DNA from 2 places in the Gottfriedia sp. NPDC057991 genome. Region 2 is predicted to be linked to the other one. Evidence: riboswitches for the same ligand, from Rfam matches in the RefSeq annotation. Region 2 holds a riboswitch; the other holds the start of a gene.
The links. Region 2 has a riboswitch for FMN ahead of ribE (riboflavin synthase). Riboswitches for the same ligand answer to the same signal wherever they lie in the genome.
Positions count from the first base shown of each region.

Region 1 (12,143 bases), on a different contig from region 2:
AACTGGCAAACAGTAAACGCAATTAAAAATCACCGTGTATATGATGTTAATTCAGATACAACATCTAGACCTGGTCCAAGACTTGCAGAGGGAGTCGAAGCAATTGCAAAGGCGGTTTACCCAGAGCTTTATAAATAATACATATTTAATCTTTTTCATTCCAATTATCTTATTAATTTTTTTATTTATTTTAGGGGTTTCGATAGGGTCTACATCGATTCCCTTTTCTTCTATTATTTCTAGCTTTTCAGATGCTCTATTTAAAACAGATTATGTTCCAGCTGATATTCAAACAATTGTCATGAATATACGAGTGCCAAGGATTATGTTAGCTGGATTAGTCGGTGCATGCCTTTCATTGGCAGGTGTTGCGTTTCAAGGAATACTTAAAAATCCTTTAGCTGATCCTTTTACATTAGGTGTTTCTTCAGGCGCCTCTGTAGGTGCAGTGTTTGTATTGTTTTTTCAAATAAGCTTACCTTTTGTTACTTATTTTACATTACCAGTAGTTAGTATCTTATTTGGATTTGGTACACTTATTTTATTATTACTATTTGTTAGAAAACTGGATCGATCACTTAATGTAGAGACAATTATTTTAGGTGGAATTATCATAAGTTCATTTTGTTCTGCATTGTTGTCATTATTTATAACTTTTTCAAATAATGAATTACGTGCAGTAATTGGATGGTTAATGGGTAATATTGGTGGGAGAGGCATTCAGTACTCTCTAAGTTTATTACCGTTTTTAATCATTTCTTTCTTAATATTATTTAGTCAAAATAGGCAGTTAGATGCGATGACATTTGGTAGCACAAATGCAAAACATATCGGAATTGATGTGAAAAAATCTACTTATTTAATTTTGTTAACAGGAAGTATTTTATCTGGTGCAGCAGTAGCCGTTTCTGGAACAATTGGATTTGTAGGCTTAGTTGTTCCGCATTATACTAGAATACTTGTAGGGCCATTACATAAAAAATTACTTCCTTTATCGATGATCAATGGAGCAATTTTTTTAATCGGGTCTGACATATTATCGAGAGTTGTTTTAGCCCCAAGAGAGTTACCAATAGGGGTAATTACTTCACTAATTGGTGCTCCAATATTTGCTTTTATATTACTATCTTTGAAAAGAAATAGGGGAAAAGTATGATCAAATGTCAAGATATCTCATATTCTTATGATGGAATTCATACTGATTTGGATGAACTGTCTTATTCTATTAATCAAGGAGAATGGCTAGGAATTATCGGTCCAAATGGGAGTGGCAAGTCAACGTTTTTAAATATTCTTTGTGGACTTTTTAAGCCGTCTAAAGGAAATGTAATGTTGGATGGAGAATTAGTTTCTAGTATGTCAAATAAACAAATAGCAAAAAAGATTGCTGTTTTATCACAACAAAATTCCTATACATATTCTTATGAGGTAAAAGAAACAGTTAAACTTGGACGTCTTGCTCATTCGTCTTCCTTTTTTCCTAGCTGGTCCACAATCGATGAAACTGCGGTCAATAATGCAATGATGATGACTGGTACTAAGAAGATGGAAAAAAGTTTCATTAATGAAATTAGTGGTGGTGAGCGTCAAAGAGTCTTCCTTGCTCAATGCTTCGCTCAGGAAACACCATATATTTTTTTAGACGAACCAAGTAACCATTTAGATTTAATGCACACAATTAAAATTTTAGACGTTTTAAAGGAATTACAAAAAGAAGAGAATAAAACAATTGTAACTGTTTTTCATGACCTAAATTTAGCAAGTCTTTACTGTGATCGATTATTAGGATTAAAGGACGGGAAAATTTATATCGAAGGAAAAACAGACTCAGTTTTGAGTGAAAATTTATTAAAAGGTTTATATGACACATCTTTTCAAATTTTAGATAATCCCGAAACAAATAAAAAGGTCATTATTTATAAAAGTAATGTATTGTAAATTAAAATTGAAAAAAGGAGAGGTTTTTCATGAAAATTTATACAAAAACTGGGGATAAAGGTCAGACTAGTTTAGTAGGTAAACGAGTAGATAAAGATGATTTAAGAGTAGAGTCATACGGTACAATTGACGAAGTAAATACAATCGTTGGGTACGCAATGACATATTTAGATCAAGAGGATACGAGAGATATTTACAATGCACTTCAAAAGATCCAACATGAACTATTTGACTGTGGTGGAGATTTGGCAGTAGTAAAAGATAGCATCCCTTTTAAAACGACAGAGAAAATGGTTGAAGAGCTTGAAACATTAATTGATGAATATATGGAAGCAACTCCCCCATTACAGCGTTTTATTTTACCTGGTGGGTCAAAACCTGCTGCAATCATTCATCAAGCAAGAGCGGTAACGAGACGTGCAGAAAGAACGGTCGTAACATTAATGAAGCAAGAAAACATTCATCTTCCTGTATTTTTATATTTGAATCGATTATCTGATTACTTCTTTGCACTTGCAAGGGTAATCAACACACGTTTAAATATTAAGGATGTTGAATACGAACGAGGTTCAATCGTATTTCGAACTGATAAAAAATAAATAAGAAAAGTAGCGGTTGAATAGTTAAATTTTTCTATCAATCGCTATTTTTTTGTATAAATAATTTTTTTCTATCATAGAATGATTGAGCGTATGTTTTAGTAAAACTACTTCTTGGCGTTTACAATATCCATTTGCTCAATACTTCTTAAGTAATATACATAAAAAAAGAGTTAAGGATTTGAAGTGATTTAAGCGTCTCGTCTATTTTTTAATGAATTACCAGTTGTCAGTCCACGAGCCTTTGGGCTGATTAAACACTTTCCACATTTCTTTAGTAGGAGGAAAATAATGTTTGATTTTCTTAGGAGATGTTTGTTGATTGTTGTTTTTGTTTTAACGATTGGTCTTTTATTTATCGGAGGGAATCGAGAGAAATTAAAGGAAATAATATTAGATAAAAATTTTCATGAATTAAAAATAGTTTCAAATCCTTAGCCGTATATTTGGACTATTAGTTTAATAATTTGTGTCGAAAAGACCGACTGTTTTAAGAACTTCCATATTAAATGTAATTTACTTCTAAATTTGGTAAAGTACATTTATATGTGAAGTTCTATTTTTTGATTTTAAGGAGAAAGAAATGTCTAATATATGGGATCCAGCAATTGTAATGGAAGAGGGACTAGTGAAAGAAATAGTGAGGATACAATTCCCTGAAATAAATATAAACGTAATTAAAAAAATTGGTGAAGGATTTGACAATACTGTTTTTTGTTTAAATGATGAAATTTTACTAAGATTTCCGCGAAGAGAAATAGCTGTAGCAATTTTAAACGTTGAAAGAAATTTACTCCCAATTATTTACAATCATTTTGAATTAAAGACAACGGTACCAATAATTGATGGAAAACCATCTGAATTATTTCCTTGGCCATTTTTAGGATATAATTTTATTGCGGGAAAGCCTCCAATTTATTTAAATAGAACTGAGAGGATTTTAATGATTGAACCAATCGCAAATTTCTTGAAAAATTTGCATTCAATAAAATTCCATGAATTAAAGGGGATTAAATTACCGTTTGATGAGTTGAGGAGATTAGATATAAACTTCCGTAAACCTCAGGCTAAAAAATATATACAACAAGCAATACAGAAGAAACTCATTGAAGATGAACAGAAAATTAATCATTATATTGAAAGCTTAGTTGAAATTAAAAGTGAGACACCATTAGTTCTTGTTCATGGTGATTTACATTTTAAGAATATGATTGTTAATGAACAAAACAAACTTGAAGGTATTATTGATTGGGGTGATGCTCATATCGGCAATCGTGAATTAGATTTGTCTATAATTTATAGTCTAATTCCGAACGATATGAGAGGTGCATTTTTTGAGATTTATGGTAATGTATCGGAAGCGTCAAAGAAATTAGCACAATTTAAAGCAGTCTTTACAACAGTTGTGCTGTTGTTATATGCGAACGATCAAAAGGATGATTCGTTAGTAAGTTTTTGTCAAGAAAACTTAAGTAATGCTCTAAATGATTAATGGGAGATTTTTATTTACAAACTGTATTTAATTTAGTAACATTAAACTGTAATTTAATAAACGATCTATCTTCGGGGCGGGGCGAAATTCCCCACCGGCGGTAATTAAGCATTGCTTATAAGCCCGCGAGCCTGATTTTTTGGGCAGGATCTAGTGCGATTCTAGAGCCGACAGTATAGTCTGGATGGGAGAAGATGGAGGTTCGCAAGTTCAAAAAATTTTTCTTTTTGAACGCTTATTTGGCGTGCTGAAAATTCTCCCCTATTTCAAAAAATAGGGGATTTTATTTTATTTGCATAATTTTATACTATTTTTCATTTTTTAAATCGGACTTATTATAATATGTGCAAATAATATCGCTACTTAAGCGAACCTTTCATTTTTCTTGATATGATCGGGAAAAAGGAGAGAGGTATTATGCAACAACGCAACAAAGTAAATAAAATGGTAGTAGTAGCAATGCTTAGCAGTATTTCTTACGTACTGATGATGCTGTACTTTCCACTACCTGCATTTCCAGTATGGCTTACAATTGATTTTAGTGACGTACCAGCGTTAATAGGAGCGATTGTTTTTGGTCCTGTAGCAGGAGTAGGAATAGAGTTAATAAAAAACATCCTTCATTATGTTATTAATGGTAGTATGACTGGTGTACCAATTGGAGAATTTGCTAATTTTAGTGCGGGAGTATTATACATTTTACCTGCGTCGTATTTCTTTAGAAAATATCGTTCAGTAAAAGGTTTAACTCTTGGATTAATCGCTGGTACAGTAGTGATGACTGGAATATTAAGTCTTTTAAATTATTTTGTGTTATTACCTGCATATGCACATTTCATGAATTTTAACCTGCCAAATGAAGTAATTGTTGCATCAATTATGCCATTTAATGCAATTAAAGGTCTTTTAATCATGATCCTATTCTTAGTAATCTACCCTAAATTAAAGGTTTGGTTAACTCAAAGAATGAATGTCCATAACGTATAAATAAATGAAAGTGTCTACTAAATTTTGGTAGACACTTTTTTGTTTTTTTAAACTCTATTTAAATTAATTAGCAGATTAATTTCTAATGAAAAACGGCGTTAGATTTTGATCGATATATTAAAAAAGAGAACCATCTATCGAACGATAGATGGTTTATTTGTTAGATTATCAGCTGAGAAGATAGCAAAAGAAATTGTTGTTCATTCCTCTCATCTAATGCTTTGTCAATTTGACGAAGAAGAAGTGTGTGTGAAGTTTGAGCTATAAGCGACGAAAGAAACGCATCGATTTCTGCTTGCACTTCTTCGTTTGCTTCAAAATTAGTTGTCGAAAATGGATTGGTATCTAAAATCAAAGCGTACTCGATCGGCATTACATCAAATAACAACTCAAGATAAAACGTTGTTTCCTTCCCGTGTAATCGAAGTTTATGGTAAATCGATTCCGGCGACATTTCGACCTTCTTACTAAATTCGTAATACGAAACCTGAGGGTACGAGTAGTTAGAGTCGTTATCCTTTCGAAAATTAATTACAATGCCATTTGGTGTACTCTTTGCATCTTCTACAAACGAGATGTTTGTTAGTACTTCATCAACAGCAAGGAGATATTGTAAAATCAATTCGATGTCTTTTTTTACCTGATTTTTCTCTAAGAACTTGTTTAAAAATGTTTTTTTCTCGGTAATAGTCATCTGTTCCATGCTGTTCATCCTCTCTTGATGTTTTGTTTATTATAACAAGTTATTAGATTATTCTGAATATGTAAAATAAGGAAATAATTAAGAAAGGAGTATTGATTATATACGATGACCATTGTTTGAATAAAATAAAGAAGGTTAGATCCAGATTTTTGTATAGTGAGTGACTTTGAAAGGGAAGCCCAGAACAGTAAAAATAGGGATGTTTTAAAAGGGGATATCGTCAACTAAATAGAAATAGTTCATCCTTTAGCTGATTCATTCATTCGAAACAGAAGATAAAACGGGATGTTTCTATGGCTTATTTTTCTTTCTTATGAACAAATATAAGGGGAGATACGGATAGCTCGTGTTTTTAATTTGAAAAAATAAAAAAAGCGACGAAATAACTTCGCCGCAGTTTTTACTATTCGAATTTTAAAGCGTCGCCATCGAATGATTCGTCAGCAACTTTGATTGAGTCTGTAGGGCATCCTTCAAATGCATCCATCATGTCATCAACTAAAACGTCTGGAATTTCAACGATTCCTTGGTTATCATCTAGAGTAACGTATGCGATCCCTTCATCATCATAGTCATAGATATCAGGTGCAGCTGCGCCACAAGCGCCACATGCGATACAAGTGTCTTTATCAACGATTGTATATTTTGCCATTGTATTGACCTCCCAAATTATTCCCTGTTTATGTTACAGATACTATTTTTGTAATGTACCTGTAAACATTTTAAAACGGTTTCCAAAACTTTTCAATATAATTGTACAAGGTTTTGAAAAAAACGAGAAATGATGAAATCTCAAATAAAATAAATAATGATTTTTATATGTTTAAAATGGTTTGGTTATTGATACATATGATAAGCTAGAAGAAATAAAAACTATTTAGAAAAAATGCACAAATATTTTTGTACTACTAATTATTATTCGAAAAAATATTCAAATATATTAATGGAATAATTTTATTTGAGAGGTTTATGATGTCTAAACTATCAATATTGGAAGAAATCTTCCTTTTTTTACTTCATCGATATAAAGGTGAACGAACGATCCAAGGTATAATGTATTTATTAAAAGGTAAACAAAGTGCTCAAATTATTCAAGATTCTCATTTTTATCATGTCACATCATTTTTCGGACTTTTTCATTTCCTCACTCATCAGATTATGCAAGAAATTATAAATGGGTTAGAGGTTAAAGGGTATATTAGTCAAACTGAAAATAAAAATATCTATTTGTTAAATAAAAATGGTCATGCTTATCTAGCAAATCAAAAATTACAGTTTGTGGAATTTACATATATAAACGGTCTAAGATTTTCTAGTATTCAAAAGATATTTTGGAAAAGATTTTCATTGTTCTTTCAAACAGTTTCCAATCTGAATATGAATTTAAAATATTTTAGGGCAGTAATTCAAGAGCAAGATATACAAGAATGGGTAAAAAATGAGATTCTAAATTTTACTGGGAATAAAAACGAATTAGTTAATCAGTTTTACAATGAATTACATACAATTTTAGAAAATTTAAGTGACGAAGACGCATTACTATTTGTGAAAAGATTATCTGGAGCAAATGCTTATGGCATGACTTTAGAACAGATTGCATCTGAACAAAAATTGAGTGTTGAAAAAATTTATCTCAAATCGATAAATACTTTGCATCATATGATCACCATTTTAGTTGAACCTAAAAATAATTATCCTTTTTTAAGTAAATTTGTTAAAGGAGATAAAAGTACTAATATTACGAATACTTCTATTGAAACGAAGAGATTATTTACTGAAGGTAAAACAATTCAAGAAATTGCTGCGATTCGTAATTTAAAGATTAGTACAATAGAGGATCATATTGTTGAGTGTGTATTAGGTGATAATTTAATTCCGATTAATCAGTTTATTACGTCAAAACAATTTACTTTAATAAAAAATAAAATTATCGAACTAAATACAAGGAAATTAAAAATTATTAAAGAAGCTTTATTAAATGAGGTAACATATTTTCAAATTCGTATTACTCTTGCAAGAATGGGTGATTTACATGGACCTAAATAAAGTTCTATACGAAAAATTTGGTTATTCAAGTTTTCGAAATAACCAAAAAGAAATTATAAATGACTTGTTAAACTCGAAAGACGTTTTAGCAATGCTCCCTACAGGTGGGGGGAAGTCATTATTATACCAATTAACAGGGCTACTATTGCCTGGCGTTGTTGTAATTGTTTCACCATTACTTTCCCTTATGGAAGATCAGGTAGAACAAATTAAAGCATTTGGAGATAAACGAGTCATTGCACTAAATAGCTTTAGAAGTTTTGAGCAAAAAAAATATTTATTTAATAATATTAGCAGCTATAAGTTTATTTTTGTTTCGCCAGAAATGTTACAAAATCAATTTTTAATTCAAAAGCTTTCTTCGTCTAGGATTTCTTTATTTGTTGTTGATGAAGCACATTGTATATCACAGTGGGGGCATGATTTTAGGCCAGAATATAAAACTTTAGGGGAAATAAAACGGAAATTAAATAATCCAACGGTTTTAGCTTTAACCGCTACAGCTAGCAAAAATGTGCGGGAAGAAATAATCGAAACTTTACAATTAAAAAATGTTCAAAAATATATCAATTCAGTTAATAGAGAGAATATAGCAATTCAAGTTGAAAAAGTAGATTCGGAAATAGAAAAGCTCAAGTCATTAACTGACCATCTTTCTAAATTAACAGGTCCAGGCATTGTCTATTGTGGTACAAGAGCTACTTGCGAGAAAATTTCACATACCATAAGAGAAAAGTTAAATTGCAAAGTTGCTTATTATCATGGTGGAATGGAGCATGAACAAAGAATTTTAATTCAACAACAATTTATTCAAAATCAAATAGATATCATCGTTTGTACAAGTGCTTTCGGTATGGGAATTAATAAGCCAAATGTAAGGTTTGTGATTCATTATCAGTATCCGTCAAACATTGAGAATTATCTTCAAGAAATTGGACGTGCAGGACGAGATGGTGAGCCAAGTATAGCAATACTAATCATATGTGAAGAAGATCATGAGTTACCATTAAGGCTAATTGATGACGAAATCCTTTCTGTAAATCAAGTTGAGTCTTTTCTAGCGTATTTAAAAAGATTAGAAGAAAATCCGATCAAATTGACTGAAACGCTTGTGTCTAATTGGAAATCAGTATTTCAATTTAGTGAAATACAGTGGACAACGCTTCATTCTGAAATGGTCAAATTTAATGTAATCGAAAATGAACACTTGTATTTAGAAAAAATAAATTATGGCTTATTAGAATCGATTAAAGAGTTAATTTCCGAGAGAAAAAAAGTAAAATATTTAAAACTCAAAGCGATGATTGATTTTCTATCTTCATCCACTTGTTATCGCGAAAAATATCTTTTACTTTTTGATGAAATGATAGTACAGAGACCAATAAATTGCTGTAACATTTGTGGTATATCGTTTGATGAGTATTGTTCAAATGATCATGATAATTATGAAAATACTACCGTACTTTCATGGGAACAAGAATTAAGAAATAAATTGGGGCTGTGAGGAATCTATATGGAAAGCGAATTAAACCGACAAGAAATTCCTGTTAACTATTTGAAGAAAAGCGTGTATGGTACGCAGTTAATCATTTTAGTGATCGCTATTTTATGTATTGCCTTTTTTATTGGTACAGAAAAATTTATAGATGATTTATATTTATTTAAAAGTTATAAAACATATTTATATGGATTCGGTGCTGGATTTTCACTCGTCCTATTTAATATTTTATTAAATTATACGATTCCGGAGCGTTTGTTGGATGATGGCGGATTTAATAAAAGATTCTTTACGTCACTTTCAGTTCCTGAAATGACAATACTTTGTATTTTGATCGCATTATCAGAAGAATTATTTTTTAGAGGATTTCTTCAAGCTAAATTTGGACTAATTATTGCATCAGTTGTTTTCGCTTTAGTTCATTTTCGCTATGTGAAAAAACCGATTTTACTTACGATTGTATTAATTGAAAGTTTTTTCTTAGGTTACTTATATTTGAAAACAAATAATATAGTAATAGTATTTATCGCACATTTTATCTTAGATTATGTTTTAGGAATGTATATGAAATTAAGTTTGGAAAGTGAAGACAAAGAATGAAAAATGAGCTTCAGAATAATAGTATTGCCGACTTAAGTCGAAAGAAAAAAAATAAGAAATTAAAAAATAAAAAAATAAATAATCATAAAAAAGCTGTTGATCTGTTAAATTTACCACCAAGAAGTGAAACAATGAAAATAAAAGAGGATCAACGAAGACCTTGGTGGAAAATAAAATATCCTTTAATCACTGCTTTAGTCATAATTTTTATCTTGCTACCATTTGGAGTAGTTAAGTTTGTACATAGTAAATACGATAAGATTTTTACTGAAAAGGGAAGTTTAATCATTCCTTCAAATAAATTTGAAAAAGTTGAATTAGCTACTACCAATCATGTTAAAAAACAAAAAAAGAATGAAACTCAGAGAAAAGCTCCAATCAAAAAAGAGATAAAAAATGTAGTTAAACCTCCAACAGATTCAAGTGAAACTATTGGAGTGAAAGAAATTAATCACGAAGTCAAAAGAGGAGAAACATTATTTACTATTTCAATGAAATATTACGGTAATCGTGATGGCGAAGAAATTATTCAAGATGCAAATCATTTAAATGGGATCGAAGTGACGCCCGGCCAGATATTAAAAATCCCATTAAATGTCGATGTGGATAAATAAGGTTAAGAAATACATAAAAGGCAATGAAATTGAAATTCAAAATCTAGACAAATTCGCTTTGATTTGATGCTTCCTATCTATGTTATAAATAGAGGGAAGGGGAGTGTTATAGTATGTTAGCAAAGCATAGAATGCTTCAAAACCATCAAGTAATTACGATCCAATCTAGTGATACTGTAGAGTGTGCAATTAATCTCTTATTGGAAAAGCAAATTGATAGTGTACCTGTATTATCAGGAAATAAATATGTTGGAATGATTTCGCAAGCAGAGATTTTTAGAAGATGCTTTTTTAGTGAATTACAAAAAGACGAATACATTAAGAATCTAAAAGTAGGTGAAATCGCAACACATCAAACAATCTGTGTTAAATCGGAAGAGCCGTTTGAAGATACAATGAACTCGTTAAAAAAATATCCATCAATTGCGGTAGTTGATGATGAGAGAAATTTTGTTGGACTAGTTATAAGATATGACGTAATTGAGATTTTTCAAGAAGTACTTGGAAAGGACTGTCGAGGAATAAGAATTTCAATGACAAGTATGGAGAAGGAAGGGCAATTAGCAAGATTACTTGACTATCTTCACCATTTAAAGATTAATATTATTTCGCTTGTAACTTTTGATTCAAAAGATCATTTATTAAGAAGAATTGTCTTGAAAATAGATGATAATAAAAATGTCGATAAAATTTTACGTAAATTTGAAGAACTTGGTCTAAGAATCGTATCTGTTACAAATGAATAAGAAAATTCTACAGTTAAACACAAATAATATTATTTTAGTTTCGCAGTTTCTCGGAACTAAAAATTGATAAATTATAGTTTTTTACGTATACGAAAATAGACAATTAAACGATATTTCACTGAAATTAAAAACTTATGCCCATTTTGTATCAATGGATATAAGTTTTTTTGTTGTTTAAAATTTTTCAATTTCTACTAGTTTTTGTATAATAAATAAAGGCACTTTGAACTGTAACAAAAAGAACTAAATAAAGTTGATATTTTAGAATGAAGTAAAATCAGAGAAACAAGCTGACATTTACTTTGTTGATGGGTTAAGTTACAAGGGGGAAATTAAAATAAAATTATTATCATTGATCGGATTCGTATTAATAGTAGCAATTATTCTATTGCTTAATCGAAAAAGTAAACTCGAAATTATTAATAAAAAAATTAAAATTAAGCATTTAGATAATTCATTACAGTCAATTCAGCTTATATGGATTCCAAATATAGGCGATATTTCTTTTAAATTGAGTGAGATTGAAAAAATTTGCAATCATAATACATTAATTCTCTTAAGCGGTTACTCAAAAAAGAAATCAAAGAAATATAATAATGAAAACATCCACTATTTATCATCTTTGGCTCCAGTCTATTTTTTGTGGAATGATCTTGATTATAGTGGCAACTATAGAGATCTAAATGCATTATTACTAGATTGTAAAGTTACAATTTTAGAAAATAAAAGTGCTTCATTTGAGACTGAAAATGGGACTAAGTTTTCAATTGTTGGTTTAGATGATGTGAAAACAAAAAGAGATGATTTAAACTTTGCGCTTGAAGAGCGATATGAAGACGATCTTAGTATTTTAACAAGCTATACTGAAGTCATGGATAGTAAAAGTAGTAATTTTGAAAGTATTCAAGTTTATCTGTTTG
Region 1 is NZ_JBHVQN010000001.1:922,458-934,600, forward strand. Features, by position in the region: gene ACFVR2_RS04680 (ABC transporter substrate-binding protein) at 1-138, shown strand, start outside; gene ACFVR2_RS04685 (FecCD family ABC transporter permease) at 104-1,156, shown strand; gene ACFVR2_RS04690 (ABC transporter ATP-binding protein) at 1,153-1,938, shown strand; gene ACFVR2_RS04695 (cob(I)yrinic acid a,c-diamide adenosyltransferase) at 1,968-2,537, shown strand; gene ACFVR2_RS04700 (hypothetical protein) at 2,829-2,975, shown strand; gene ACFVR2_RS04705 (phosphotransferase) at 3,121-4,029, shown strand; FMN riboswitch at 4,093-4,229, shown strand; gene ACFVR2_RS04710 (ECF transporter S component) at 4,447-5,016, shown strand; gene ACFVR2_RS04715 (YpiB family protein) at 5,177-5,719, opposite strand; gene ACFVR2_RS04720 (ferredoxin) at 6,123-6,371, opposite strand; gene ACFVR2_RS04725 (YpbB family protein) at 6,692-7,765, shown strand; gene ACFVR2_RS04730 (RecQ family ATP-dependent DNA helicase) at 7,752-9,269, shown strand; gene ACFVR2_RS04735 (CPBP family intramembrane glutamic endopeptidase) at 9,279-9,863, shown strand; gene ACFVR2_RS04740 (LysM peptidoglycan-binding domain-containing protein) at 9,860-10,477, shown strand; gene ACFVR2_RS04745 (CBS domain-containing protein) at 10,591-11,223, shown strand; gene ACFVR2_RS04750 (hypothetical protein) at 11,612-12,143, shown strand, end outside.
Region 1: linked by a shared signal. The riboswitch ahead of ACFVR2_RS04710 (ECF transporter S component) and the one ahead of ribE (riboflavin synthase) in region 2 are both predicted to bind FMN.

Region 2 (12,143 bases):
TGCATAGAATAGACGAGTTTGTCCAAACATCATTACGATTAATACAGTTGTAATACCGATGATCGCGCCAAGTGAAATGAAACCAGCAGCCCAATCTTGGTGAATAAATGCTAGTGCAAAAGCAACAGGATCATTAACACCTAATTGATTGAAAGGAACGATACCAGTAAGAATTAGAGAAACGACAATATATAAGATTGTACAAATTGTTAAAGCAGAAATAATACCGATTGGTAAGTTGCGTTGAGGATTCTTAACTTCCTCAGCAGCAGTTGAAATTGCATCAAATCCAAAGTAAGCAAATACTACTACTGCAGCTCCGGCTGTTACGCCATGGAATCCCATTGGCATAAATGGAGTCCAGTTATGCGGTTGAACGTACCAAACACCAACTACGATGAAAAGAGCTACTACTGCTAATTTTATAATTACCATGATCGTGTTAAGTTTTGCTGATTTTTTAACACCTCTAGTAAGAATGAATGTTACAATTAAAACAATGATTACTGCCGGTAAATCGATATAAGTATGATTAGATGGATCGAATGCACCTGTAAAAGCTGTAGGGAGGTGTACTCCAAAACCACGTAATAAACTTTGGAAATATCCAGACCATCCACTTGCTACTGCAGAAGATGCTAGTCCATACTCTAGTACCATGTCCCATCCTAATATCCATGCGATGACTTCACCAAATGCAACATAACTATAAGTATAAGCACTACCAGCCTCTGGAATCATAGATGCAAATTCAGAGTAACAAAGTGCAGCGAATGTACAAGCTAATCCTGCGATAATGAATGAAAGAATAAGTGCTGGACCTGCATATTTGGCTGCCGCTACACCAGTTAATACGAAAATACCTGTACCGATAATGGCACCAATACCTAACATGGTAAGATCAAATGCCCCTAGAACTGGATTAAGTGAACTAGGCGAACTACTGTTAACTGATTTTTTTCGAAATAAATTCATATGAGCCTCCTCTAATCCTCTATTGTTAGTTTTTTAATTTTCTATTTAGAAAGATTAATATTTTCTAATTTTACCTTAAAAAATAGAAAATTCTGACAATTAGCTACGAAATAATATAATGTGTGTTGCTTGAATTGATTTTTATGATAACACACTAATTAAAATATTCAAAGAATTTTTCGACTTTTTTTTCAATATTTTTTAAATTATGTAGTAAATTCGACATATTACCCAATACCTAGTCGTTTAGTAAAAATAAACTAGTTAATAGTTATGCCATAAGTAATACTGCACTCATTAAGCTCTATATTCCTAAAGGTTTCAGTTGAAATCAGACTAAATAGTTATATAATTGGGTTTTTTTTCCAAAAATGAAATAAACCTCCTTAATAGAGGTTTATTTTTGGGTCTTTTTTATCAATTAATGTTCTTTTAAGTGACTTAGTGATACTTCTTTATCATTTTGTGGTTGATCAAGAGGATAAATTCTTGCTGTCCCTTCATTTTTATTAACATGCTGAATATAAACTGGTACTCCATCGCAAGTTACATTAATCATACCAGGTGCAGCTACGATTTCTAATGCTCTTTCAGTATCCATCATAATACCTCCTTTAATAACTAACCTACTTTATTATTTACATAGCCAAGTTATAGTATTCATAAAAAGTGAGACATCTTTTAGGATTATGTGAATCAAGGGGGGATTGATGAAGATAAAAAACAACTAAATTGAATAAACTAACTGATTGTTCAATTTTGTTCTCATTTCTTAACTCGTTTCTTATCTTGTTGTATGATAGCAATTGAAGCTAAAAATAATATTGAACTACACATAAATAGTAAACATAGTAACCCAAAAAATATTTGCATATTCGTACCTCCTTTTTATTATAAGTACAGAGTAAAGTATGGAACTAGTTTCAGAGCAAGAAAAAGTTTAGAAAAGGTGAGAAAATGTCTAATATTAAAGATATTGCAAGGATTGCCGGCGTTTCGGTTACAACAGTCTCACGAGTTTTAAATGATGAGCCGTATGTTAGTGAGGTAAAAAGAAAAGCAGTTTTAAATGCAATTGAGTTAACGAATTATCAACGAAATCAAAATGCAGTAAATTTAAGCAAAGGAAAAACGAATCTAATTGGAGTGGTTATTCCGTTCTCGCAACATCCGTACTTTGGATTGCTAATTGATGGAATTGCTAACGAAGCGATAAAAAATAATTATAAGCTAGTACTATTTCAATCAAATTATGAGAAGAAGAGAGAAATTGAGGCTTTAAAGATGCTGCAGCTTAAACAAATTGATTCACTCATTATTTGTTCTAGAATTTGTTCGATTGAAATGATCGAGAATTATAAGCAATATGGACAAATAGTATTATTTGAAGATACGAGAAATACAGGGGTCTCCTCAACATTTATCGATCAATACAATTGTTTCATGATTGCATTAGAATATTTATATCAAAAAGGACATCGGAAAATCGGTTATAGTATTGGTCGTAGAACAGGCAAGAATAGTAAACAAAGAGAATCTGCCTATATTGATTTTCATAGTAAATATAATGAATCACTAAATAACGATTTTGTATTCGATAATTGTTACTATTTTGAAGATGGTGAAAGAATCGTCCAATCTTTATTAAATTTAAAAGAGAGGCCAACAGCTTTGTTAGTAACAAGTGACCAAGTGGCAGCGGGTGTGCAGACTTGCTGTAATGATCGTGGAATAGCTATACCTCATGATTTAGCGATAATAGGTTTCGATAATCAACCAATTGCGAAAGTAATGAAGTTAACAACAGTCGAAATTCCGTTAAGGGAAGTGGGTAAGAAACTTTTTATTCAAGCGATTAATTCTGAAATTAATCAAGAGGAGATAGCGATTAAATTAATTGAGCGGCAGACGGTATAAAAAACAGCTAGTCAAAGGGCTAGCTGTTTTTCATTTCGTTGAATTGGGAACTGCAAATAAAAAAGCTGAAACTGCAAATAAATCGAAGGAAGTGCAAATAAAAAAAGTCGGCCTGCAAATAAAAAAGGCAAATCTACAAATAAAAATGTCAGAACTGCAATTAAAATCTGGATAACTGTAAATAAAGTCACGAAACATGAATGAAGAGAGTGAATGAATCAAAAAAATAGAAAAATAACAATAAAATAGGCCGAGAAACGACCCAAACTAAACAAAATTCAATAACTCCATCCAAAAAGAACTTCAAAATGAATGTTCAAGAAATAGTCCGGAAATCTTATCAACAAAATTCATTTAATGCTCGGACGTTTCATTATGAAGAGCTATATTTCAAAAAACAAAAGCTAGTAAGAAACTAGCTTTTAATAGACTGATTCCATAAAGGTGATTGTTCTCTAACAACTTCCATAAATTTTCTAGCAGCACGTGATTGCCATCTGTTTTTATGCCAAGACATGATCGTAGAGACACTTCCTAAATTTGTATCCCAATTTATGACTTTTAGTTTTTGTTGATTCATTTCGTTTTGAACTGCTACGAGTGGGAGTATGGATATTCCAAGTCCACACATAACACATTGTTTAATTGCTTCAACACTCCAAAATTCCATTCCGGACTCAGTTGCGATTCCTTTACTTCTTAGGAACGCTTCAAAATAGTCACGATAACTGCCTTGTTCTGTGAGGATTATATTTTCATTCGCATTTAATGTAAACGATGAAAGTGTTCTAGTATCAGAAGATGGAGGTAGTAAAATGACAAGTGGTTCTTCAATTAGTGTTTCCGTATACAAATCTGGATCAGTTAATGGAGCCTGTAGGAAGAAGCCAATATCAAGATCTCCGCGACGTAATTCATCTTGTAATTCCCAACATGAACCAGATTTCATCATAATATTTACTTTCGGATTTTGTAATCGAAAAGCTTGGATGATTTGTGGAAGACGGTAGATCGTTAAAGATTCTGGAGCCCCAATCTTTAACGTGGATACTTCCTCATTTTCCATTTGAAATACATCTTTTGCTTTTGAATAAAGTTGAATCATTTCGATTGCGTGAACTAAAAAGTTCTCACCGACCTCAGTCAGATGAACCTTTTTACCTAATCGGTCAAATAAAGGTACTCCTAACTCTTGCTCAAGTGCTTGTATATGTGCAGTTATCGTAGATTGTGCATATCCGAGATGGACCGCAGCTTTAGAGAACCCGCCCAGATCAACAATTGATTTAAACGTAATTAAATGACGGATTTCCATAATAGCCTCCTAAGTATCGGATTTTCCGATGGTTTATATCGTAACTATTCATTTTACCGATGAGAGATCGGTTCATATAATTAAAGTATACGAGATTACAATTTGTTTCAATAACTTTTGGAGGGATATTAATGAGGAATCGAAAAATTGGTTTTCTTTTGCTCAGCGGGTTAATGATTGGACCTATTTTAGGTTCGGGAATTATCATTTTACCACCTGCAGTGTATGAAACTGCTGGTAATTATGCTATTTTTGCTTGGGTTATAATGCTTGGTTTAAGTTTAATATTTGCACTTATGTTTGGTAAGCTAAGTTTGTTAATTCCAGGAGATTCCGGAGTACCATTGGCAGTTGAGCGTGCATTTGGTACACAAATAAAAAATCTATCAGCTATTTTCTTTTTACTTGCAGTTTGTTTTGGTCCAATTGCAGTTACAGGTACGGCAGGACATTACTTACAACTACTGACGAATCAAAGTTTTTTCAATGAAAAGTGGCTAGCTTTAGGGATACTATGTTTTGTTTATATCATTTTAACTAGAAGGATTGCCGACGTTGGAAAATTTGCCTTTTTTATGTCTAGCTTCATTGTAGTGACGCTTATAGTTGGGAGTATTCATACGATAATTACAGTTGATGGGAGCTTTACTTTATCGAATCCAATTACCGTTTCAGATTTTGGGGAAAGTTTACTTTTATTATTTTGGGCTTTAATCGGGTGGGAAGTCATTGGTAGCTATTCTTTAGAAGTAAAAAATCCAGAACGAACAATTCCTAGAGCGGTGGTCTTAAGTTTCTCGATTATAGCAATAGTAAGTCTAACAGTTGCATTTGCTTTCCAGTGGATTCATTCTAAAAATGGAAATATGATGGATCAATCATTAGCACCATTACTTCAGAGTTTATTTGGAAGCTGGTCAACTCCAATTATTTCATCAATTACAATTGCTCTTTGTATTAGTACGGTTCTTCTAGTAATAGGAGCAGTATCAAGATTAATCGCCGATCAAGCCAAAAACGGTTTATTACCTTCATGGCTTTCTTTTAAAAATAAAAATAATGTGGCAACTCGCTCATTATTTAGTTTGTTTGGCATTCACATAATTGTATTTATTCTTTATTTTAATGACTTCCTAAGTATTCAAACACTCGTAGCAATTGCAAATGCATTTTTCTTATGCAACGCTTTACTAGGAGTATTGGCATGTTTGCGATTATTTGATTCCGTATTTTTTAAAATCGGTTCATTTATTCTAGCAATTTGCTTTTTAGGAATACTTTTATTTTCTTCACCGGTTATTCTAATATTGATCATATTAGTTTCAGTGTACTTTATTTGGCTACAAAAAAGAGATTCAAAACAACATGAAAAAATTCTACAAGTTGGAAATGAATAATGAGTTAGAAAGGAAACTTCTATTAAAAGAAGTTTCTTTTTTTGAAACTAACTTTTATAATAATTCCCCATACTGTATATTTATTATTATTTCTAAAAGCGGGATTTACTAATATTTCATACCTTTTTTTTCAGTTTGGTATTTTATAAAGCTATTTATTTCTATTTAATTATTGCTTTTTAAGTGTGGATGAAGTGCTTTTTATTTCTTTAGAATTATATATTGTTTTGTAGTTATCTGGTTTATCTATTTCTATTTCTGATCAAATGGAAAACGCTTTAATAATTGAGATTGTTAAGTATTCTAGGGATCTTGTTAAGAGGGGATTAATAATCATGGTGTAAATAAACAATATAATGATAAAATGAAAAAATTTGATTTTATACAAATGAAAAAACGAATTCAATTGTGTTTTTAATTAAGCTAATTTCATGTGATTTTGGAATCCATAAGTCTTACTTTCTATATTAATTATAGAATTCAATTTTTTCTGTAATTATTTTAATATTAATATTTATACACCTTTGTATTGGTTGCAAGAAAATATATAAAACATGATGATTAAATTTATAAGAATAAAAAAAATTTTTTTTTTAACTAAATAGAGTGAGCAATTTTCCATATTTTATAAGGTTTTTTTGCTTTAATTTTGTTTTTTATCAGATCATTTTAAAAGAAAATAGAATCATAAATTCTTTACAACCAAATAATTGCTAGTTATAATGAAACCAAATTTGATAATTAGTGTCCTTCGGGGTCGGGTGAAATTCCCAACCGGCGGTGTTGTATATTTTTATACTAAGCCCGTGAGCTTCATATAGATTTTTTATATGTTGCTGATCTAGTTAGAATCTAGAGCCGACAGTATAGTCTGGATGGGAGAAGGATGGAGTGCATATACGGTATGGTTGTTTTCAAAAATACTATCCGTATAGGCTTAGTTCGTTGTGCATACTTTAAATGTACAACAATAGACGTGCTACAATACTGTCTTTAATATAGCTCAGATTGTACTAGCGTTTATTTAAGTATGCTTCCTTTCTTAAACATCTATTGCCCCTTAGGAGTTTTCTAAGGGGCTTTTCACTTTTTCAAATTAATTTGAATTAGAGGGTGTGATAAGTTGGATCAACTATTTATGAAATTAGAGATGGATTTTACAAAGTCATTTATCGGGCTTGAGTGTAATGTGCTTTTTCGAAATGAGGTGAAAAAACTTGTTTACTGGAATCGTTGAGGAAATAGGAACAGTAAAAAATATCGTAAAAAAAGGTAAAACTTTATTGCTAACAATTGGCGCATCAATAATTTTAGAGGATGTTCATTTAGGAGATAGCATCTCTATAAATGGAGTTTGTTTAACCGTTACGAATTTTACTAAAAATGAATTTTCTGTTGATGTCATGCCTGAAACATTTCAAGCATCTAATCTAAGTACTTTGGTTTCTGGCCAAAAAGTAAATTTAGAGCGGGCAATGGCAGCAAATAGCCGGTTTGGCGGCCATATTGTATCGGGGCATATTGATAGTACAGGTAAAATTGTATCCATCAAATCAATGGAAAATGCAGTAATCTATAAAATTAATATTCCAAGTCAGTTTGCTAAATATTGCCTTCAAAAAGGCAGTATAACGATTGATGGTACAAGTTTAACAATATTTGAAGTTGAAACTGATATTGTAACAATCTCTTTAATTCCTCATACCCGTTCACATACGATCTTAGGCAGTAAAAATGTTGGAGATGTTGTTAATATTGAGTTTGATTTATTAGGTAAGTATGTTGAAAAAATGCTTGGTATGAATGAGACGAAAAAGAGTACGGCAATAACAACTTCATTTTTATCTCAAAATGGCTATATATAAAGGAGTAAGATCATGTTCTCTAAAATAGAAGAAGCAATTGAAGACTTAAAAAATGGAAAAATTATTATTGTTTGTGATGATGAAGATCGAGAAAATGAAGGAGATTTTGTTGTAATCGGAGAATTTGCAACTCCTAAAAATATCAATTTTATGGCCACTCATGGTCGCGGGTTAATTTGTGCACCTGTTTCTGAAGAGATAGCCAAAAAACTAGATTTATATGAAATGGTAGCAAAAAACACAGATTCTCATGGTACTGCCTTTACTGTAAGTATTGATCATATCGACTCTACTACTGGTATCTCAGCATTTGAGCGTTCACATACTGTTTTACAAATGTTAAATGATAAATCAACTGGAGCAGATTTTAGAAGACCTGGGCATATGTTTCCTTTAGTCGCTAAAAACGGAGGAGTTATTGAGAGACCTGGTCACACTGAAGCGGCAGTGGATTTAGCTCGAATGGCTGGATCGAAAGAAGTTGGTGTCATTTGTGAGATTATGAATGACGATGGAACGATGGCAAGAGTACCGGATCTAATTCAAATCGCAAATAAATTTAATTTAAAAATGATTACAATTAAAGATTTAATTCATTATAGACAAGAAACTGAACAACTTGTAAAAAGAGAAGTTGAAATTAAATTACCAACAGATTTTGGTGATTTTAAGATGATTGGTTATACAAACAAGATCGATGGTAAAGAGCATATTGCGATCGTAAAAGGTAAAGTTGACGATGGTGAACCGGTACTTGTACGTATTCATTCGGAATGTTTAACAGGTGATGTATTTGGCTCTTGTCGTTGTGATTGTGGACCTCAGTTGCAATCAACATTATCGATGATTGAAGAAGCAGGCAAAGGTGTAATTGTTTATATGCGACAAGAAGGCAGAGGGATTGGCTTACTTAATAAGTTAAGAGCATATAAGTTACAGGAAGAAGGCTTTGATACTGTTGAAGCAAATCTAAACTTAGGATTTGATTCAGATTTAAGAGATTATGCGATAAGTGCTCAAATTATTAAAGATTTAGGGATTGTGAGTTTAGATTTAGTAACGAATAATCCAGTTAAAATAGATGCGCTAAAATCTCACGGAATCCAGATAAATAATCGAGTGCCAATTCAAACTGAAATGAAAACAGAAAACGAAAAATATCTAATTACTAAAATCGAAAAAATGGGACATTTATTACACTATTAAAAATGGGAGAGATTAAGATGAAATTTGAAGGAAATTTAGTAGGATCTGGACTTAAAGTTGCTGTAATTGTAGGACGTTTTAATGAATTTATTACATCAAAACTACTTGGTGGTGCAGAAGATGCCCTATATCGTCATGGTGTAGAAGAATCAGACGTTGATGTTATTTGGGTACCAGGTGCATTTGAAATTCCATTAGTTGCAAAAAAACTTGCAGATTCAAAAAAATACGATGCAATCATTACGCTAGGAACAGTTATTCGTGGGGCAACTACTCATTACGATTACGTATGTAATGAAGTAGCAAAAGGTGTTGCTGCTATTACGCTACAAACTGGTATCCCTGTCATATTTGGTGTATTAACGACAGAAAATATTGAACAAGCGATTGAAAGAGCGGGCACTAAAGCTGGTAATAAAGGTTGGGATGCTGGTATTTCAGCAATTGAAATGGCTAATTTATTAAGAACTTTAAACTAAGTATATATAATAGAAGAAACTGATTAAAGAGAGGTGAATTTTCCCTCTCTTTTTTTACTTTTTTTATCAAGCGAAAGTTATTTTTTATGTCAAAAAGCAATCTGAAAGTTTGTTTAATCTACTAAATTTGTGGTAGTGTAAAATTTAGTAGAGGTTAGTTTGGAGGCAGAAATAAAATGTTATTTTTACTAATTTTAGTCATATTAGTTATCGTTATTTTAACGTTTTTAAATACATATCCTCATTTTGGGAAGAAATATTCAAAGGATCAAATGGAGTCATTTTATGCTTTAGATTATTACAAAAATGGTAAGTTTATAAACCAAGTCCCTACGAGTATGAGTATGGATTTTAAAACAAACATTTCTATGATTAGAGACTTTGTTAAGAAAAATCCGAATCGAATTCCTAGAGCTGGGATTCCAATGGAGAAAATTGATGTTTCCAGATTTCATTCAGATAGTAAAGATTCGAAAATTACTTGGTTTGGACATTCAGCATTATTAATTGAAATAGAAGGCAAAAACATTTTAGTTGATCCAATGTTTGGGAATGCACCGACCCCGTTTCCGCAATTTGGTGGTAAAAGATATAGTGGAGGTTTGCCAATTGAGATCAGTGAATTACCAAAAATAGATGCTGTCATACTATCGCATGATCATTATGACCATTTAGATTACGGTACAATAAAAAAAATCAAACAAAAAGTCGATCGATTTATTGTTCCTCTTGGCGTGGGGAGTCACTTGGTGAGCTGGGGAGTACCAAAAGAGCGTATTTCTGAACATAACTGGTGGGATGAATTTAAATTTGATCAATTAACATTAGCTTGTACGCCAGCAAGACATTTTTCAGGAAGAAATTTAACAGATCGTAACAGTACATTGTGGTGTTCGTGGGTCATTATTAGTGAGCAAACGAAAATTTATTTTAGTGGAGATAGCGGTTATGCACCTCATTTTAAGGAAATAGGGGGAAAATATGGACCGTTTGATATAGCATTAATGGAATGTGGTCAATATGATAAACGATGGTCTGCAATTCATATGCTGCCAGAAGAAACTGTTAAAGCGTTTATTGATGTAAAAGGGGAAGTTCTTGTACCAATTCACTTTGGTGCTTTTACATTAGCATTTCATGACTGGAATGACCCAATTGAACGTGCTGTGAAGGCTGCTAAAGAAAATGAGGTAAAGTATTCCACACCTAAAATTGGTGAAACAATTAATATAAGTACAGGTGAATATCCTAATTCAATTTGGTGGAAGTAGTTTATTTATTTGAAAAAAAAAGCAGGATTCTACCTTTTATTATTGAATAATTAAAAAATCAATTTTTAGGGAAGTGATGTTGGTGGAAGCATTAAAAGAAAGTGCACAAATCGTACAAGATTTAATTTTTGAGTTAGGTTATTCAAATAAAGTGATTGAATTACCAAATAGTGCAAGAACTGCTAAGGAAGCAGCGGAAGCATTAAATTGTGAAGTGGCTCAAATAGCAAAGTCGATTATATTTAAATTAGAAAGCTCAAATAGCGCTGTACTAGTAGTAGCAAGCGGAATAAACCGTGTAAATGAAAAACAAATTGAGAAAATACTAAATGATCAACTAGGTAAAGCAGATGCTGACTTTGTACGTGAACAAACAGGGTTCGTAATTGGAGGAGTTTCACCAATTGGGCATAAAAAACAAGTAATTACATTTATTGATGAGGATCTATTACAGTATAAAGAAGTATGGGCTGCTGCTGGCCATCCAAAAGCAATTTTTCAATTAACACCAAATGAATTGATTGAAATGACAAAAGGTAAAGTTGCGAAAATTAAATAATAGAATGCACCGACTATAATTTATTTAGGCACATTCAAGTGTAATAAATCAGTTTTTGATTTACTATACTTAAATGTGTCTATTTGTACTGGGAATTTTTACCTTAAATTTGTCAGATTAAATTCAAGGGAAAGTGAGATGAAAGAGCAAATGTTCAACTTTATTTGTACGACTTGTGGCGTTCAATATAACGAGTCTATTGATCCTCCTGAGTACTGCACAATTTGTTCTGAAGAAAGACAATACATCAATCCGAGTGGTCAAAGTTGGACAACATTACAATCAATGAAAGACCAAAACTATCAAAATATTATTCGTTTTGAAGAAGAAAATTTGTATAGTATCGTTATTAGTCCTAAGTTTGGGATTGGTCAAACTGCTTATCTCATTAAGAATGATGGATTTAATATATTATGGGATTGTGTCTCTTATATAGATGAGAAGACGATTGAAGAAATTAAGCGGTTAGGTGGAATCAATGCGATTGCTCTATCACATCCACACTATTACTCTAGTCAAATCGAATGGGCTGAAAAATTTGATGTACCTGTATACATACATGAAGATGATCAAGAGTGGGTTACGAGAAAAAGTGATAGAATTATTTTTTGGTCCGGCGAAATGTTAGAGCTTAACAAAGGAATTGATATTCATCGATTAGGCGGGCACTTTAAAGGTGGAGCAGTATTAGAATGGAAAGCTGGAAATGAACAAAAAGGAATACTGTTAACTGGAGATATTATTCAAGTAGTTGCAGATCCAAATTGGGTAAGTTTTATGTACAGTTATCCTAATTTAATTCCATTACCAGCAAAAAAAGTAAAAGAGATATCGTTAGCTGTAGAGAAGTTAACGTTTGATAGAATTTATAATGCATTTCATGGGATTGTAAAAGAGAATGCAAAGCTTGTTGTCTATAATTCTGCTAAAAGATATATTGAAGCATTGGACGGGAAACTATTTGATACTTAATATACTAGAAAGGGACCAAACTACTTTTATATTTAGTTGAACAGGTAATATACCTGAAACTGAAATTAAAGGGACCACACGTGTCTAATATGTGTGGTCCGTTTTAGTATAATTATTGTTTTATTTGAACTGAAAAAATATTGTCTGATTAGACAATATTTAGAAAATCTTGTACGACTAATGCATC
Region 2 is NZ_JBHVQN010000005.1:355,520-367,662, reverse strand. Features, by position in the region: gene bcaP (branched-chain amino acid transporter BcaP) at 1-975, opposite strand, end outside; gene ACFVR2_RS18245 (H-type small acid-soluble spore protein) at 1,397-1,576, opposite strand; gene ACFVR2_RS18240 (LacI family DNA-binding transcriptional regulator) at 1,933-2,892, shown strand; gene ACFVR2_RS18235 (LysR family transcriptional regulator) at 3,308-4,207, opposite strand; gene ACFVR2_RS18230 (APC family permease) at 4,339-5,604, shown strand; FMN riboswitch at 6,348-6,495, shown strand; gene ribE (riboflavin synthase) at 6,822-7,469, shown strand; gene ACFVR2_RS18220 (bifunctional 3,4-dihydroxy-2-butanone-4-phosphate synthase/GTP cyclohydrolase II) at 7,482-8,675, shown strand; gene ribH (6,7-dimethyl-8-ribityllumazine synthase) at 8,693-9,154, shown strand; gene ACFVR2_RS18210 (MBL fold metallo-hydrolase) at 9,331-10,425, shown strand; gene ACFVR2_RS18205 (YbaK/EbsC family protein) at 10,502-10,984, shown strand; gene ACFVR2_RS18200 (MBL fold metallo-hydrolase) at 11,135-11,956, shown strand.